2 regions of the Streptomyces tremellae genome follow, and region 1 is predicted to be linked to the other one. Evidence: predicted binding sites of a transcription regulator. Region 1 holds the regulator's gene; the other holds the start of a gene.
The links. The regulator HrcA, encoded in region 1, represses chaperone genes, less so after heat shock. The targets are predictions, from matches to a motif close to TTNGCACTCNGNNNNNCNGAGTGCNAA.
Positions count from the first base shown of each region.

Region 2: a site for HrcA is predicted at 4,504-4,530, ahead of groES (co-chaperone GroES). Genes of this name have one in related genera too.

Region 1 is NZ_BAABEP010000022.1:11,803-19,673, forward strand. Features, by position in the region: gene ABEA77_RS16905 (SpoIIE family protein phosphatase) at 1-1,953, shown strand, start outside; gene hemW (radical SAM family heme chaperone HemW) at 2,014-3,246, shown strand; gene ABEA77_RS16915 (DUF3097 domain-containing protein) at 3,263-4,096, opposite strand; gene ABEA77_RS16920 (MBL fold metallo-hydrolase) at 4,248-5,000, opposite strand; gene hrcA (heat-inducible transcriptional repressor HrcA) at 5,309-6,325, shown strand; gene dnaJ (molecular chaperone DnaJ) at 6,326-7,462, shown strand; gene ABEA77_RS16935 (nitronate monooxygenase) at 7,760-7,871, shown strand, end outside.
Region 2 is NZ_BAABEP010000023.1:18,105-25,975, forward strand. Features, by position in the region: gene ABEA77_RS17345 (carbohydrate ABC transporter permease) at 1-186, shown strand, start outside; gene ABEA77_RS17350 (carbohydrate ABC transporter permease) at 183-1,115, shown strand; gene ABEA77_RS17355 (hydroxyacid dehydrogenase) at 1,168-2,196, shown strand; gene groL (chaperonin GroEL) at 2,328-3,950, opposite strand; gene groES (co-chaperone GroES) at 4,047-4,355, opposite strand; partial or broken gene ABEA77_RS17370 (polysaccharide deacetylase family protein) at 4,712-5,536, opposite strand; gene ABEA77_RS17375 (THUMP-like domain-containing protein) at 6,214-7,410, shown strand; gene ABEA77_RS17380 (hypothetical protein) at 7,545-7,871, opposite strand, start outside.

The DNA.
Region 1 (7,871 bases):
ACCGCGGTCGGGTGGTCGGCCGGGGCCGCGCGAGCCGGTGGCGCGGCAGCGGCCGACTCGCGCGCGCGGGTCGATGGGGCCGCCGCGGTCGACGGTGCCAGGAGCGCCGGGGCGTGCCCGCAGGGCGGGCACAGCACCGACCTGCTCGCCGACGACGCGGCGCTGATCGCCGACGAGCTGGTCACCAACGCCGTGGTGCACGCGGGCACGACCGTCGAGGTCCGCTGCCGGCTGATGGAGCCCGCCGCCTGGGCGCAGGGCGCCGGGGAGGAGGAGTCGCCCGCGCTGCTCGTGGAGGTCTCCGACCACCACCCCGCGCGCTCGCCCGCCGACCCCGGGACGCCGTACCGCCGCTCGGGCCCGTACACGGTGGAGTACGGCCGCGGCCTCCAGATCGTCGCGTCGCTCGCGGAGCGGTGGGGCGTCACCTACCGCACCGGGCTCAAGACGGTGTGGGCGAGGATCGCGCTCGACGGCAGCGGCGCGGCGGCACGGCTGTCGCCGCGCCCGGGGCCCGAGGACGCCGGGCAGTCCCCGCAGAGTACGGAGAGCGCGGCCGGCGGGGAGGCCGCGCGGGGCGGACCGGGCGCCCGCGGCGAGGCCGAGTGGCGCGGGCACGGCGCCCTGTCGCTCCTCGCCGAGACCTCCGACCTGCTCGCCGGGCAGCTGGACGAGGAGACGGTGGCCGCGCTCGCCGGGCAGCTGCTGGTGCCCAGGCTCGCGACCTGGTGCGCCGTCTGGCTCGACGGCAGCGGCACCTCGGCCCGGCTCGCCGGGGTCTGGCACGCGGAGGAAGCGCGGCTCGACGCGCTGCGCGCGGCGCTGGAGAAGGACCCGCCGGGGCCCGCCGACCCGCCGTACCCGGGCCCCGTCGAGGTCCCGGCGCCGGGCGCCGCCGAGCGGGCGCCGGACGGCACGGGCGCAGGCGAGGAGGGCGTCGCGCTCTCCTGCCGCCTCGTCACCAACGGCAGACCCGTGGGCACCCTGCTGCTCGGCAGACCCGGCAAGGCACCGGTGGCCGACGAGATCGTCGAACTCGTGGAGGACTTCGCGCGCCGGGTCGCGCTCGCCGTCGGCGCGGCCCGCCGCTACACCCGGCAGGCCACCATCAGCCGCGTCCTCCAGCGCGGCCTGCTGCCCAGCAGGGTCGCGAAAATCCCCGGCGTCGCGAGCGCCCTGGTGTACGAGCCGAGCGACGAGGGCCTCGCGGGCGGCGACTTCTACGACGTGTTCCACTGCCCGGGCGACCGCTGGTGCTTCATGCTCGGCGACGTGCAGGGCAGCGGCCCCGAGGCGGCCGTCGTCACCGGCCTCGCCCGGCCCTGGCTGCGGCTGCTCGGCCGCGAGGGCTACCGGGTGGGCGAGGTGCTCGACCGGCTCAACCGGCTGCTGCTCGACGACGCGACCGAGGCCGCGGAGGCGGCGTCCGCGATGGCGGTGGCGAGCGCCGCGGAGACCATGGCGGCGGGCGAGGCGGTCGCCGCGGGCCTCCCGCCGGCCGGGGCTCCGCGCGAACTGCCCGCCGCCGAGGGCTACCACCCGCGCTTTCTCTCCCTGCTGTACGGGGAGTTCGTGCCACTGCCCGCGGGCGGCGCCCGCTGCACGGTGGCGAGCGCGGGCCACCCGCTGCCGCTGCTGCTGCGGCCCGACGGGACGGTGCGGCCGGCCGCCGAGCCGCAGCTGCTGCTGGGGATCGCGGAGAACACCCCGTACGAGAGCCAGACCTTCGACCTGGCGCCGGGCGACACCCTGCTGTGTGTGACGGACGGGGTGACCGAGCGCCGCTCCGGCGGCCGGATGCTCGACGACTCCGACGGGCTCGCCCACGCGCTCGCGGCCTGCGCGGGGCTCCCGGCGGAGGGCGTCGCCGAGCACATCCGCCGCCTGGTCCACGGCTTCGACGCCGCGCCCCCCGACGACGACCTGGCGCTCCTGGCCTTCCAGGCCGAGTGAGGCCGGGCGCCCCGGCGCACGGTGGCGGGGGAGTCCGCCGGGGTGCGGGACAATGGGCGCATGCCCTCCGCACTGCCAGACGGCGACCCCGTGCCCGAGACCGGTGAGCTGCCCGCGTCCGCGCTCGACGGCGCGGGCGACCGGCCGCTCGGGTTCTACCTGCACGTTCCGTACTGCGCCACGCGCTGCGGCTACTGCGACTTCAACACGTACACGGCGACCGAGCTGCGCGGCTCCGGCGGAGTGCTCGCCTCCCGGGACAACTACGCGGGCACCCTGGCCGACGAGGTCCGCCTGGCCCGCAAGGTGCTGGGCGACGACCCGCGCGAGGTGCGCACGGTGTTCGTCGGCGGTGGCACGCCGACCCTGCTCGACCCCGCCGACCTGGTGCGGATGCTCGACGCCGTCCGTGACGAGTTCGGGCTCGCCGACGACGCGGAGGTCACCACGGAGGCCAACCCGGAGTCCGTGGACCCGGCCTTTCTGGCGGCGCTGCGCGAGGGCGGCTTCAACCGCGTCTCGTTCGGCATGCAGAGCGCGCGCCAGGACGTGCTGCGCGTCCTCGACCGGACCCACACGCCGGGACGCCCCGAGGCGTGCGTCGCCGAGGCGCGTGCCGCCGGGTTCGAGCACGTCAACCTCGACCTGATCTACGGCACGCCGGGGGAGAGCGACGACGACTGGCGCGCCTCGCTCGACGCGGCGATCGGCGCGGGACCCGACCATGTCTCCGCGTACGCGCTGATCGTGGAGGAGGGCACCAGGCTCGCCGCGCGCATCCGCCGCGGCGAGGTCCCGATGACCGACGACGACGAGCACGCCGACCGCTACCTGATCGCGGACGAGGCGCTGTCCGCCGCGGGCTTCGGCTGGTACGAGGTCTCCAACTGGGCCACCTCACAGGCCGCGCGCTGCCTGCACAACGAGCTGTACTGGCGCGGCGCCGACTGGTGGGGCGCGGGCCCCGGCGCGCACAGCCACGTCGGGGGAGTGCGCTGGTGGAACGTGAAGCACCCCGGCGCGTACGCGGCGGCGCTCGCGCAGGGGCGTTCCCCCGGCGCGGGCCGCGAGCTGCTGGGCGCGGAGGACCGCAGGGTCGAGCGGATCATGCTGGAGCTGCGGCTGCGCGAGGGCGCACCGCTCACCCTGCTGCGCGCCGAGGGGCGGCGCGCGGCCGAGCGGCACGTGCGGGAGGGGCTGCTCGCGGCCGGTCCCTACGCGGCGGGCCGCGCGGTCCTGACCCTGCGCGGGCGCCTGCTCGCCGACGCGGTCGTCAGGGACCTGGTGGACTGACCGCGTCGGCGCCGGCTCAGGGCCCCGCGGGCCCGCCGATCGTCACGAAGTCGATCAACTCCTCGACCCGGCCCAGGAGTTCGGGCTCCAGGTCGCGGTACGAGCGGACCGAGGCGAGGATGCGCTGCCAGGCGGCCCCGGTGTTCTCCGGCCAGCCGAGCGCACGGCACACGCCCGTCTTCCAGTCCTCGCCGCGCGGCACCCGGGGCCAGGCCCCGATGCCCACGGAGGACGGCTTCACCGCCTCCCACACGTCGATGTACGGGTGGCCCACCACGAGCACGCCGTCGCCCGACGCCTCCGCGGCGATGCGGGACTCCTTGCTGCCGGGCACCAGGTGGTCGACGAGCACGCCGAGGCGCGCTTCGGGCCCCGGAGCGAAGTCCGCGACGATCGCGGGCAGGTCGTCCACGCCGCCGAGGTACTCCACGACGACGCCCTCCACCCGCAGGTCGTCGCCCCACACCTTCTCGACCAGCTCGGCGTCGTGCCGGCCCTCGACATAGATGCGGCCCGCGCGCGCCACCCGGGCCCGCGCGCCGGGCACCGCGACCGAGCCGGAGGCCGTAGTGGCGGGCGCCCTACGGCCCGCGCCCGCCGCCGGGCGCACCAGCGTCACCGGCTTGCCCTCCAGCAGGAAGGCCGCGGGCTCCATGGGGAAGACCCGGTGCTTGCCGAAGCGGTCCTCCAGGGTGACCGTGGGGCCCTGCGCGGTCTTCTCGCAGCGGATCACCGCGCCGCAGAACCCGGTCGACACCTCCTCCACGACGAGGTCGGGCTCCGCTGGAACCTCGGGCACGGGCGTGGAGCGCTTCCACGGGGGCGTCAGATCAGGGCTGTAACTCCGCACGGCCCGACCCTATGCCGATCACCGCCCGATGTCCCGGTCCCGCAGCAGCGCGCTGCCACCCGCCCGTGCGCGTCCCCACCCGCGCCCGGCCCCGGCACGCGGACGCCGGTCCTGCGCCTGCGCCGCGCGCTGCCGTCCGCCCCTGGGGAGTTCACACACCGCCCCGCGCCGGCGCGTCACGCTGGGCCCGTACGAACGCCGCGTCCACCACCGCGCCGTGCCCCGGCACGTACAGCGCGTCCTCGCCGCCCAGGCGGAGCAGGACGTCGAGCGCGGCCGGCCAGCGGTCCGGCACCGCGTCGGGCCCCGCCTGCGGCGGCCCTGACTCCTCCACCAGGTCGCCGCAGAACAGCACCGCGGGGCCGGCCGCGGGGTGTACCAGCACGGCCAGGTCGCAGGCGGTGTGGCCGGGGCCCGCGTCGACGAGCAGGACCCGCGTGCCGCCGCCGAGGTCGAGTCCGTACGGCTCCTCCCCGACCTCGCGCACCCGCGGCGCGCCGGGCCCGAGGCCGTCCACCGCGGCCCGCGCGGCGGCCGCGGGCACGCCGTGGCGCACGGCGTCCGCGTACAGCGCGGCCCGGCCCGCCGCGCCGCCCAGCGCCTCCGCCAGGCCGGCGGCCCCCGCCACCTCGGCGCCGGGGAACGCGCCCGCGCCCAGTACATGGTCGAAGTGCGGGTGGGTCAGGGCGAGATGCCGCACGGGCGCGCCGTCGGCGAGCCGCAGCGCCGCGTCCCGCACCGCCGCCCCCTGCCGCGGCGTGCCGCCCGCGTCGACGAGCAGCGCCCCGGCGTCGCCCGTCACCAGCCCCACCGTGCAGTCCCAGCCGGGCAGCCTGCACCGGTGCACACCGGGCGCGAGCCGCTGCCAGCCGTCCGGGCCAGGCGCCCCCGGCTCCCCGTCCATCCGACGCCTCCGCCTCTTGCGCTTCTTATGGTTCTTGCGGTTCTTACGGTTCATGCGGCTCGTGCGGATCTTCTCCGCCGCCTGTCCCGTTTCCCCGTCTTCGCCCGGGTACCCGCGCGCGGTCGCGGCCCGTACCCGCAACCTCTCACGCGCGGCGGCGCGATCACGTGGAACACTGCCTTGCTACGCGCGCCCCCACCGGCCGTACACTGGCTCGGAAGGAGCTGGCACTCGGGTGGAGCGAGTGCCAAACGGGGTCGCAGAGCGCGACGAGGGACGACGAACGACGACCGCTGGAGGTGTGCGCCGTGCTCAGCGAACGCAGACTCGAAGTGCTGCGCGCCATCGTCCAGGACTACGTCGGCACGGAGGAGCCCGTCGGCTCCAAGGCGCTCACGGAGCGCCACCGGCTCGGCGTGTCGCCCGCGACGATCCGCAACGACATGGCCGTACTCGAAGAGGAGGGCTACATCGCCCAGCCGCACACGAGCGCGGGCCGCATCCCCACCGACAAGGGGTACCGGCTGTTCGTGGACAAGCTGGCGGGCGTCAAACCGCTCTCCTCGCCCGAGCGCCGGGCCATCCAGAACTTCCTTGAGGGCGCCGTCGACCTCGACGACGTCGTCGGCCGCACGGTCCGGCTGCTCGCCCAGCTGACCCGGCAGGTCGCCGTCGTGCAGTACCCGTCGCTGACGCGGTCCACGGTGCGCCACGTCGAACTGCTCTCGCTGGCGCCGGCCCGGCTGATGCTCGTGCTGATCACCGACACCGGACGGGTCGAGCAGCGGATGATCGACTGCCCCGCCCCGTTCGGCGAGGTCGCCCTCGCCGACCTGCGGGCCCGGCTCAACAGCCGGGTGGTGGGCCGCCGCTTCGCCGACGTGCCGCGCCTGGTGCAGGACCTGCCCGAGTCGTTCGAGGCGGAGGACAGACCCACGGTCTCCACCGTCCTCGCGACCCTGCTGGAGAACCTGGTGGAGGAGACCGAGGAGCGGCTGCTCATCGGCGGCACCGCCAACCTCACCCGCTTCGGGCACGACTTCCCGATGATGATCAGGCCCGTGCTTGAGGCGCTTGAGGAGCACGTGGTGCTCCTCAAGCTCCTCGGCGAGGCGGGCCAGCCGGGAATGACGGTCCGCATCGGGCACGAGAACGCCCACGAGGGCCTCACTTCCACATCTGTCGTAGCCGTCGGCTACGGTTCGGGCGACGAGGCAGTCGCCAAACTCGGCGTGGTCGGACCGACCCGCATGGACTACCCCGGAACGATGGGAGCGGTACGCGCAGTGGCACGTTACGTCGGACAGATCCTGGCGGAGTCGTAAGTGGCCACGGACTACTACGCCGTTCTCGGCGTGCGCCGCGACGCGTCCCAGGACGAGATCAAGAAGGCGTTCAGGAGGCTCGCCCGCGAGCTGCACCCGGACGTCAACCCGGACCCGAAGACGCAGGAGCGCTTCAAGGAGATCAACGCCGCGTACGAGGTGCTCTCCGACCCGCAGAAGAAGCAGGTCTACGACCTCGGCGGAGATCCGCTGTCCAGCAACGGCGGCGGGGGGGCCGGCGGCTTCGGGGCCGGCGGCTTCGGCAACTTCTCCGACATCATGGACGCGTTCTTCGGTACGGCGTCCCAGCGCGGCCCCCGCTCGCGCACCCGCCGCGGCCAGGACGCCATGATCCGCCTGGAGGTCGAGCTCAGCGAGGCGGCCTTCGGCACCACCAAGGACATCCAGGTCGACACGGCCGTCGTCTGCTCCACCTGCAACGGAGAGGGCGCCGCGCCCGGCACCTCCGCCCAGACCTGCGACATGTGCCGCGGCCGGGGCGAGGTCTCGCAGGTGACGCGGTCGTTCCTCGGCCAGGTCATGACCTCCCGCCCGTGCCCCCAGTGCCAGGGCTTCGGCACGGTGGTGCCGACGCCGTGCCCGGAGTGCGCGGGCGACGGCCGCGTGCGCTCCCGCCGCACGCTCACGGTCAAGATCCCCGCGGGCGTCGACGACGGCACCAAGATTCAGCTCGCGGGCGAGGGCGAGGTCGGGCCGGGCGGTGGCCCCGCGGGCGACCTGTTCGTGGAGATCCGCGAGCTGCCGCACTCCGTCTTCCAGCGCCGCGGCGACGACCTGCACTGCACGGTGACGATCCCGATGACGGCCGCCGCGCTCGGCACCAAGTGCCCGCTGGAGACGCTCGACGGTGTGGAGGAGGTCGACGTCAGGCCCGGCACGCAGTCCGGCCAGTCGGTCCCGCTGCACGGTCGCGGCGTGACCCACCTGCGCGGCGGCGGCCGCGGCGATCTGATCGTCCATGTCGAGGTCACCACCCCGACGAAGCTCGACGCCGAGCAGGAGCGGCTGCTGCGCGAACTGGCCAAGCTGCGCGGGGAGGAGCGCCCGACGGGGCAGTTCCAGCCCGGCCAGCAGGGGCTGTTCTCCCGGCTGAAGGACGCGTTCAACGGCCGTTAGGCCCGGCCCGCCGCTGCCCGTCGGCGCGCGCACCGTTCACGGTGCGCGCGCCGACGGCGTTCCGCGACCGGGTCCTTGCTCGGGCGGGGTCGGCGGCCGGCGCCGGGTCTCGGCGCGCGGGGCTTGAACTCGCCCCCACCGCCGGGCACTCCATACCGGTTGGTCTCTCCAGTCGGCCGCCGGACGAACCGGGGCAAACAGCGCCTCCGCACCGCCATGACCGTTGGTTCTTCCCTTGGCATATGCCGGGTGCGAGGGCGATTCTGCGCTCTGGTACCGGCATGGCACCATGCGTGCATGTCCTCCACGCTGACCGATCTCTGTCGGTATCCGATCGTGCAGGCCCCCATGGCAGGCGGAGCGTCCTGCCCCCAGCTGGCCGCCGCGGTCTGCGACGCGGGCGGGCTCG
Region 2 (7,871 bases), on a different contig from region 1:
CTGCTGTCGAACTCCGGGTCCGCCATCACCAGCGCCTGGACGCCCAACATGTACGCCTACGCCGAGGCGTTCCAGCTGAACGACTACGGGCGGGCCGCCGCCGCGTCCGTCCTCATCGCTCTGACCGCGGCCGTGCTCTCCTTCGCCGTCACCCGTATCGCCAACCGGAAGGGAGCCTCGGCATGACCACTCCCCTCATCGTCGACCCGGCCGGGCAACTCGCCCCCGGCACCCGCCCGCGCACCGGCCGCCGGCCGGCCCCCACCGGCCGCTCCGCCGCCGGCCGCTGGACCTCGCGCGCCGCCGTGAACGCGCTGCTCGCCATCGCCGCCGCCTACACCCTCTTCCCGCTCGTCTGGCTGGTCACCGCCGCCACCAAGAACGCGGGGAACATCCTCGGCGGCAACGTCTTCTCCTTCGAGGGCTTCGACTTCGGACACAACCTCTCCACCCTGGCGTCCTACGACGGCGGCATCTACTTCCGCTGGTACGGCAACTCGCTCCTCTACGCGGGGCTCGGCGCGCTGGGCTGCTCGCTCGTCAGCGTCGCGGCCGGCTACGCCTTCGACAAGTACCGCTTCCGTGGCAAGGAGAAGCTGTTCGCCGTCGTGCTGCTCGGCGTGCTGCTGCCGTCCACGGCGCTCTCCCTGCCGCTGTACCTGCTCGCGGTCAAGACCCACACCGTCAACACCTACTGGTCGGTGCTGATCCCCGTCCTGGTCAACCCCTTCGGGGTCTACCTCTCCCGCATCTTCAGCGCGGGCTACATCCCCGACGAGGCGCTCGAAGCCGCCCGTATCGACGGGGCCGGCGAACTGCGGGTCTTCTGGTCGATCGGGCTGCGCATGGTCATGCCCGGCTTCGTGACCGTCTTCCTCTTCCAGTTCACGGCGATCTGGAACAACTTCTTCCTCCCCCTCGTGATGCTGTCCGACAAGGAGCTCTATCCGCTGAGCCTCGGCCTCTACAACTGGCACAGCAACGCCAACGCGACGCCCGACTTCTATCCGATGGTCGTCTCGGGCTCGCTGCTCGCCGTCCTCCCCCTGATCGTCGCCTTCGTCACCCTGCAACGGCACTGGAAGGCCAGCCTGACCGCGGGCAGCGTCAAGTAACCGGCCGGTCCCCCGGCCCCGCACCCCCCCATCGAGGAGTACGAGACCCACCATGCACGACGCCACTGACAATCGCCCCGCCGCGCTGCTCGCGATGGCCCCGGGCGTCGCGGACCGGCTGTTCACGGCCGCGCAGCGGAAGCGGCTGACCGGGCTCGTCCGCACCGACCCCGCCCTGGTCGCCGACGACTTCACGGCTCCCGGGCCCGCGCTCGCCACCGCGCTCGCCGAGGCCGAGATCCTGCTGACGTGCTGGGGTGTGCCGGCGCTGACCGGGTCCGTGCTCGCGTCCGCGCCCCGGCTGCGGGCGGTGGTGCACGCGGCGGGCACGGTGAAGCACTTCGTCACCGACGCCTGCTGGGAGCGGGGCATCGCGGTCAGCTCGGCCGCCGCGGCCAACGCGCTGCCGGTCGCCGAGTACACGCTCGCGGCGATCCTCTTCGCGGGCAAGCGCGTCCTCGACGCGGCCCGCGGCTACCGCGCGCTGCGCGCGCCGCACGACTGGCACGGCGAGCTGATCGACGCGGGCAACTACGGCCGCACGGTGGGCATCGTCGGCGCGTCCAGGATCGGGCGGCGGGTCATCGAACTGCTGCGCCCGTTCGACCTGCGGGTCCTGCTGTACGACCCGTACGTGGACGCGGCGGGGGCCGCGGCGCTCGGCGCCGAGCCGGTGGGCCTCGACGAGCTGTGCGCGCGCAGTTCGGTGGTCTCCGTGCACGCGCCCCAGCTCCCCGCGACCCGGCACCTGATCGGCGCGGTGCAGCTCGCCGCGATGGCCGACGGGTCGACGCTGGTCAACACCTCGCGGGGCTCGCTGATCGACGAGGAAGCGCTCCTGCGCGAGCTGGTGTCCGGCCGTCTGCACGCGGTGCTCGACGTGACGGACCCGGAGCTCCCGGCGCCCGACTCGCCGCTGTACGACCTGCCGAACGTCCTGCTCACCCCGCATGTCGCGGGCTCGCTCGGCAACGAGACCCACCGCATGGCCGAGCACGCGCTCGACGAGGTGGAGCGCTTCGTGAAGGGCGAGCCCTTCGCCGGGCCCGTGCTCCCCGCCGCGCTCGACCGGTCCGCGTAGGGGGTGAGCCCGCACGGGCGGCGCGCACCTCCCGCACCACGGGAAACGGGCGGGGCCCGGCACCGTCCGCAGTGCGGAGGGTGCCGGGCCCCGCCCGGCGCGTGCCACGGCGCGGTGCGCCGTGCGCGGTGTCAGTGCGCGTGTCCGTGGCCCGCGGCCGCCGGCTCCTCCTCCTCGGCCAGCTTCTCGACGACCAGCGTCTCGGTCGTGAGGAGCAGCGAGGCGATGGAGGCGGCGTTCTCCAGGGCGGAGCGCGTCACCTTGACCGGGTCGATGACGCCGGCCTTGACCAGGTCGACGTACTCGCCGGTGGCGGCGTTGAAGCCGTTGCCCTTGTCGAGCTCGGCCACCTTGGAGGTGATGACGTAGCCCTCCAGGCCGGCGTTCTCGGCGATCCAGCGCAGCGGCTCGACGACGGCGCGGCGGACGACGGCGACGCCCGTGGCCTCGTCGCCCTCCTTGCCGAGGCTGTCTTCGAGGACCTTGCCCGCGTGGACGAGCGCGGAGCCACCGCCGGAGACGATGCCCTCCTCGACCGCGGCGCGGGTCGCGGAGATCGCGTCCTCAAGGCGGTGCTTCTTCTCCTTGAGCTCCACCTCGGTGGCCGCGCCGACGCGGATCACGCAGACGCCGCCGGCCAGCTTCGCGAGGCGCTCCTGGAGCTTCTCGCGGTCCCAGTCGGAGTCGGTGGTCTCGATCTCGGCCTTGATCTGGTTGACGCGGCCCGTCACGTCGGCGCTGTTGCCGCCGCCGTCGACGATGGTCGTGTCGTCCTTGGTGACCGTGACGCGGCGGGCGGTGCCCAGCACGTCGAGACCGGCCTGGTCGAGCTTGAGGCCGACCTCCTCGGCGATGACGGTCGCGCCCGTGAGGGTGGCGATGTCGCCGAGCATGGCCTTGCGGCGGTCGCCGAAGCCGGGGGCCTTGACGGCCACCGCGTTGAACGTGCCGCGGATCTTGTTGACGACCAGGGTCGAAAGGGCCTCGCCCTCGACGTCCTCGGCGATGATCAGCAGCGGCTTCGAGCCACCCGCCTGGATGACCTTCTCAAGCAGCGGCAGGAGGTCCTGGATGGAGGAGATCTTGCCCTGGTTGATCAGGATGTACGGGTCCTCTAGGACGGCCTCCATCCGCTCCTGGTCCGTGACCATGTACGGGGAGAGGTAGCCCTTGTCGAAGGCCATGCCCTCGGTGAAGTCCAGTTCGAGACCGAAGGTGTTGGACTCCTCGACGGTGATGACACCGTCCTTGCCGACCTTGTCCATCGCCTCGGCGATGAGCTCGCCGACCTGCTGGTCCTGCGCGGAGAGCGCGGCCACGGCGGCGATGTCGGACTTGTCGTCGATGGGGCGCGCGGTGGCCAGGAGGTCCTGGGAGACCGCGGCGACGGCGGCGTCGATGCCGCGCTTGAGGGCGGCGGGGGAGGCGCCGGCCGCGACGTTGCGCAGGCCCTCGCGGACCAGCGCCTGGGCGAGCACCGTGGCGGTGGTGGTGCCGTCACCCGCGATGTCGTTGGTCTTGGTCGCCACCTCCTTCACGAGCTGCGCGCCGAGGTTCTCGTACGGGTCCTCGACCTCCACCTCGCGGGCGATGGTGACGCCGTCGTTGGTGATGGTGGGCGCACCGAACTTCTTGTCGATGACGACGTTGCGGCCCTTGGGGCCGATCGTCACCTTGACCGTGTCGGCCAGCTTGTTGACGCCGCGCTCGAGGGCGCGACGGGCGTCCTCGTCGAACTTCAGGATCTTCGCCATGGGAGCTTCTGTCCTCTCGAACGACCTGCGCCCCCGTCCGCCCGGCGTTCGCAGGGGGGCCAGGGGCGCAGATCAGAAAAGCAATACGGGGTGGAGTTACTTCTCGATGATCGCGAGCACGTCGCGAGCCGAGAGGACGAGGTACTCCTCGCCGCTGTACTTCACCTCGGTGCCGCCGTACTTGCTGTACAGAACGACATCGCCGACCGAGACGTCGAGCGGCAGGCGCTCGCCGTTCTCGAAGCGGCCCGGGCCCACGGCCAGGACGACGCCCTCCTGGGGCTTCTCCTTGGCAGTGTCCGGAATGACCAGGCCAGAGGCCGTGGTCTGTTCGGCGTCGAGCGGCTGGACCACGATGCGGTCCTCAAGCGGCTTGATGGCAACCTTGGTGCTGGCGGTCGTCACGATCCGACCTCCCCCTTCGGAGATCTCACGGGGTTGACTGTCTGAGGGTGGCGACCAGGTGGATCCGTCGTCGCGGGTGCCGGACCTGCCCGTCGCGCGTTCTGGCACTCTCACTCGGGGAGTGCCAAAGCTGAGACTATGACCGCGGTTAGCACTCGGTCAAGCGGAGTGCCAGTCGACGTGGCACGCGCCGCGCTGCCGGGGGTGCGCCGAGGGCGGTGCGGGCGGCCCCTGGCCACGGTATGCCGCCGGACGGCCGGCGCCGCACCCCGGGCGTGGCGGCGGCCCCGGACGTCCGTCCGGGGCCGCGTGGGCGCGGGTCGCGCGGTGCCGCGTGCGTCTGATCGCGGCCGGGGTCAGACGTAGTCCTCCAGGCGGGCCACGGCGTAGCCCTGGTCCGTGATGCGCTTCAGGAGGTTGCGGACGTTCTCCACCATCGTGGCCTTCCACTCGGAGGGCCCCTGGAAGTGGGTGAGGATGATGTCGCCGGGCTCGAAGTGCTGGGCCTCGTCGCGCCAGTCCATGTGCGTGGGGAACGCCTCGGTCTCCCACAGCGGGAAGGCCTTGATCCCGCAGGACTTGGCGATCCGCAGCGTGTCGCCGTTGTAGTTGCCGTACGGCGGCCTGAACAGCGTCGGCCGCTTGCCGTACTCCTTGGCGAGCTTGTCCTGCTGGCCGCAGATCTCGTGTTCCTGCTGCGCGTGGGTGAGGCCGGGGAGGTAGGGGTGGGTGAGGGTGTGGTTGCTGAGGGTGACGCCCGACGCCTGCGCCTTGGCGAAGTAGCCGTAGTCGTCCTTGATCAGGTAGTCGCTGAGGAAGGCGCTGTAGGGGACGTGCAGCTCGGACATCATCGAGAGGAAGTCGGGCTCCTTCTCCGAGCCGTCGTCGATGGTGAGGAAGACGACCTTGTCCTTGGTGGGGACGCGGGTGAAGACGGGCGGCAGCCCCTGCTCGCCGCCCTCGGCCTCGAACCCCTTGCGGGTGGGGACCACCGGCTTCACCGCGGGCGGCGGGGGCGCGAGCAGCGGCGGGGTGGGAAGGCCCCACTTCTTCGCCGCGGCGAGCCGGGCCGCCGCGGTCGCCTTCACGCGCGCCGCGTACGAGGCGAGCGCACCGGCCGCGTCGGCGGGCCGCGCCCCGGCGGCGGGCGCGCCGGGCACCGGCCTTACGGACGGCTTGGCTGCCGGGCGGAGTTCGGGGGTGCGGGAGGGCGGGGACGCGCCCGCGGTGGACGCGCCGGGCCGGTGGGGGCCTGGCGCGGAGGACGCGCCGGAGGCGGACGGGTCGCCCGGGGCGGCGGGCGGCGCGGACGCGGTGGCGGAGGCCGCCGCGGAGGCCGGTACCGACGCCGGCGCGGAGGCCGCCGCCGAGGAAGTGCCGGACGGCGTGGCGGATCCGGTGGCCGGGGACGCGCCCGCCGAGGGGCTACCGCCCGCCGGTACGGACCCGGGGGTCGCGGCGTCCCCGCCCGGCGGGGCGGCGACGCCCGCGGCGCCCGCGAGCCGGGCCGCGCCCGCCTTCCCCGCGTCGCCCGCGAGGTCGGCACCCCCGGCCGAGCAGCCCGAGCCGAGCGCGGCGACGGAGGCGACCGAGGCGGCGAGCAGCGCGGAGGCGACGGCGCGGGCGGGCCGCCGCTGCGCCCGGCCGTCCCGCCCGGGTCTGCGTCTGCGGCGCCCGGTACGCGCGCCTCCGCTCGATCCGGACGCCCGCTCTTTCATCATTTCTTCGGTTTGTCGTACTAGTCGCATGGCGCCGCATCCTGTCAGCGGTGGACGCCCGCTCCGCGCAGGCGCCGCCGCCCGGCACCCGCACTCCCCCGCCTGGCCGACAGTGCCGCCCGCTGCCCGACAATGGGCCGGTGACCGAAGAACCGCCCCGCCTCGCACCCCTGCTCACCCCGGAGGGCCAGGCCCTGCTCGCGGAGGTCCGCGACCACGACCCGGCGCGGGAACTCGCGCTCGCCACCCGGCTGCGCCGCGACCACGACGCCGCCCTGGTCTCCGCGGCGCTCGGGCAGGCGCGGCTGCGGCAGCGGGCGGTGGCGAAGTTCGGCGCGCGGGACGCGCACCGGATGTACTTCACGCCGAACGGCGTCGAGCAGGCCACCCGCACCGCCGTGGCCGCCCACCGCGCGGCGCGCTTCCGCGCGCTCGGCGTCGCGCGGGTGACCGACCTGTGCTGCGGGATCGGCGGTGACGCGGTGGAGCTCGCGCGGGCGGGCATCGCCGTCACCGGCGTCGATCTGGACCCGCTGACCTGCGAGATCGCCGAAGCGAACGTGCGTGCCCTGGCGCCGGACGGGCCGCGGGCCGCCTTCGTGCGCGCCGATGTCACCGCGTACGACACGACCGGCGCCGAGGCGCTGTTCGTCGACCCGGCGCGGCGCCGCGGCGCGGGCCGGGTCTTCGACCCCGAGGCGTACGCGCCGCCGCTGTCCTGGGCGCTCGACGCGGTACGCCGTACAGGCCTCGGCGCGATCAAGATCGCCCCCGGCATCCCGCACGCGCTGGTGCCCGACGACTTCACGGCCGAGTGGGTCTCGTACGAGGGCGACGTGAAGGAGGCGGTCCTCTGGCACACCCCCGGCGCCCCGGGGCCGCCCCGGCGCGCCACGCTCCTGCCCGCGGGCGCGGCGGTCGCCGACCGCGGCCTGCCCGACCCCCCGGTCCGCGCCCCCGGCCGCTACCTCTACGAGCCGGACGGCGCCGTCATCCGCGCGCACCTCGTCGCGGAGGCCGTCGCGGACCTGCCGGACGCGGGCCTGCTCGACGAGACGATCGCGTACGTCACCTCGGACGTCCGCCACGAGACGCCGTTCGCGACCGGCTACGAGATCACCGACGTCCTCCCCTTCCACCTCAAGCGCCTCAAGGCGCTGCTGCGGGAGCGCGAGGTGGGCGTCCTGACCGTCAAGAAGCGCGGCTCCGCGGTCGAGCCCGAGGAACTGCGCAGGAAGCTCAAGCTCAAGGGCCGCAACGAGGCCACCGTCATCCTCACCCGCACCGCCGGCGCCCCCGCCATGCTCCTCGCCCACCCCCTGCCGCGCCCCCGCTGACCCGCGGCGCCCGCCAGGCGCCGACCCGGTCGCGGCAGGCGCGCCGGCGGCAGGCCGGGGACCAGTGGCGAGCAGGAGCGCCGGCTGCGCCCGCCGGGGGCGGCCCGGCCGGCCCCGCTCGGGTCCCGGCCGGGTCAGTGCGGGTCGTCGAGGTCGGTCAGCTCGTCCGCGTAGATCCGGGAGAGGGGCTGGGGGCCCACGTACTGCTGGCAGTTGCACTGACGCAGCTCGAAGTGGAGGGGCTTCTTGTTCTCGTCCCACTCGGTCGGGACCTGCACGTCCTCATGGCACTTACCGGCCTTGTCGTGCTTGGCCAGGTGATGGGTGCAGCCGCAGACGGCCTCGGGCGGCTTGTGGGCCTCCTCGAGCGCGAGGCGCCCGTCCTCGGCGAGCTTCAGGCGCTCCATCCTGCGGTCGTGCCTGGTTTTGAGCGCCGACCTGCCGGTGTCCGCGATCCAGCT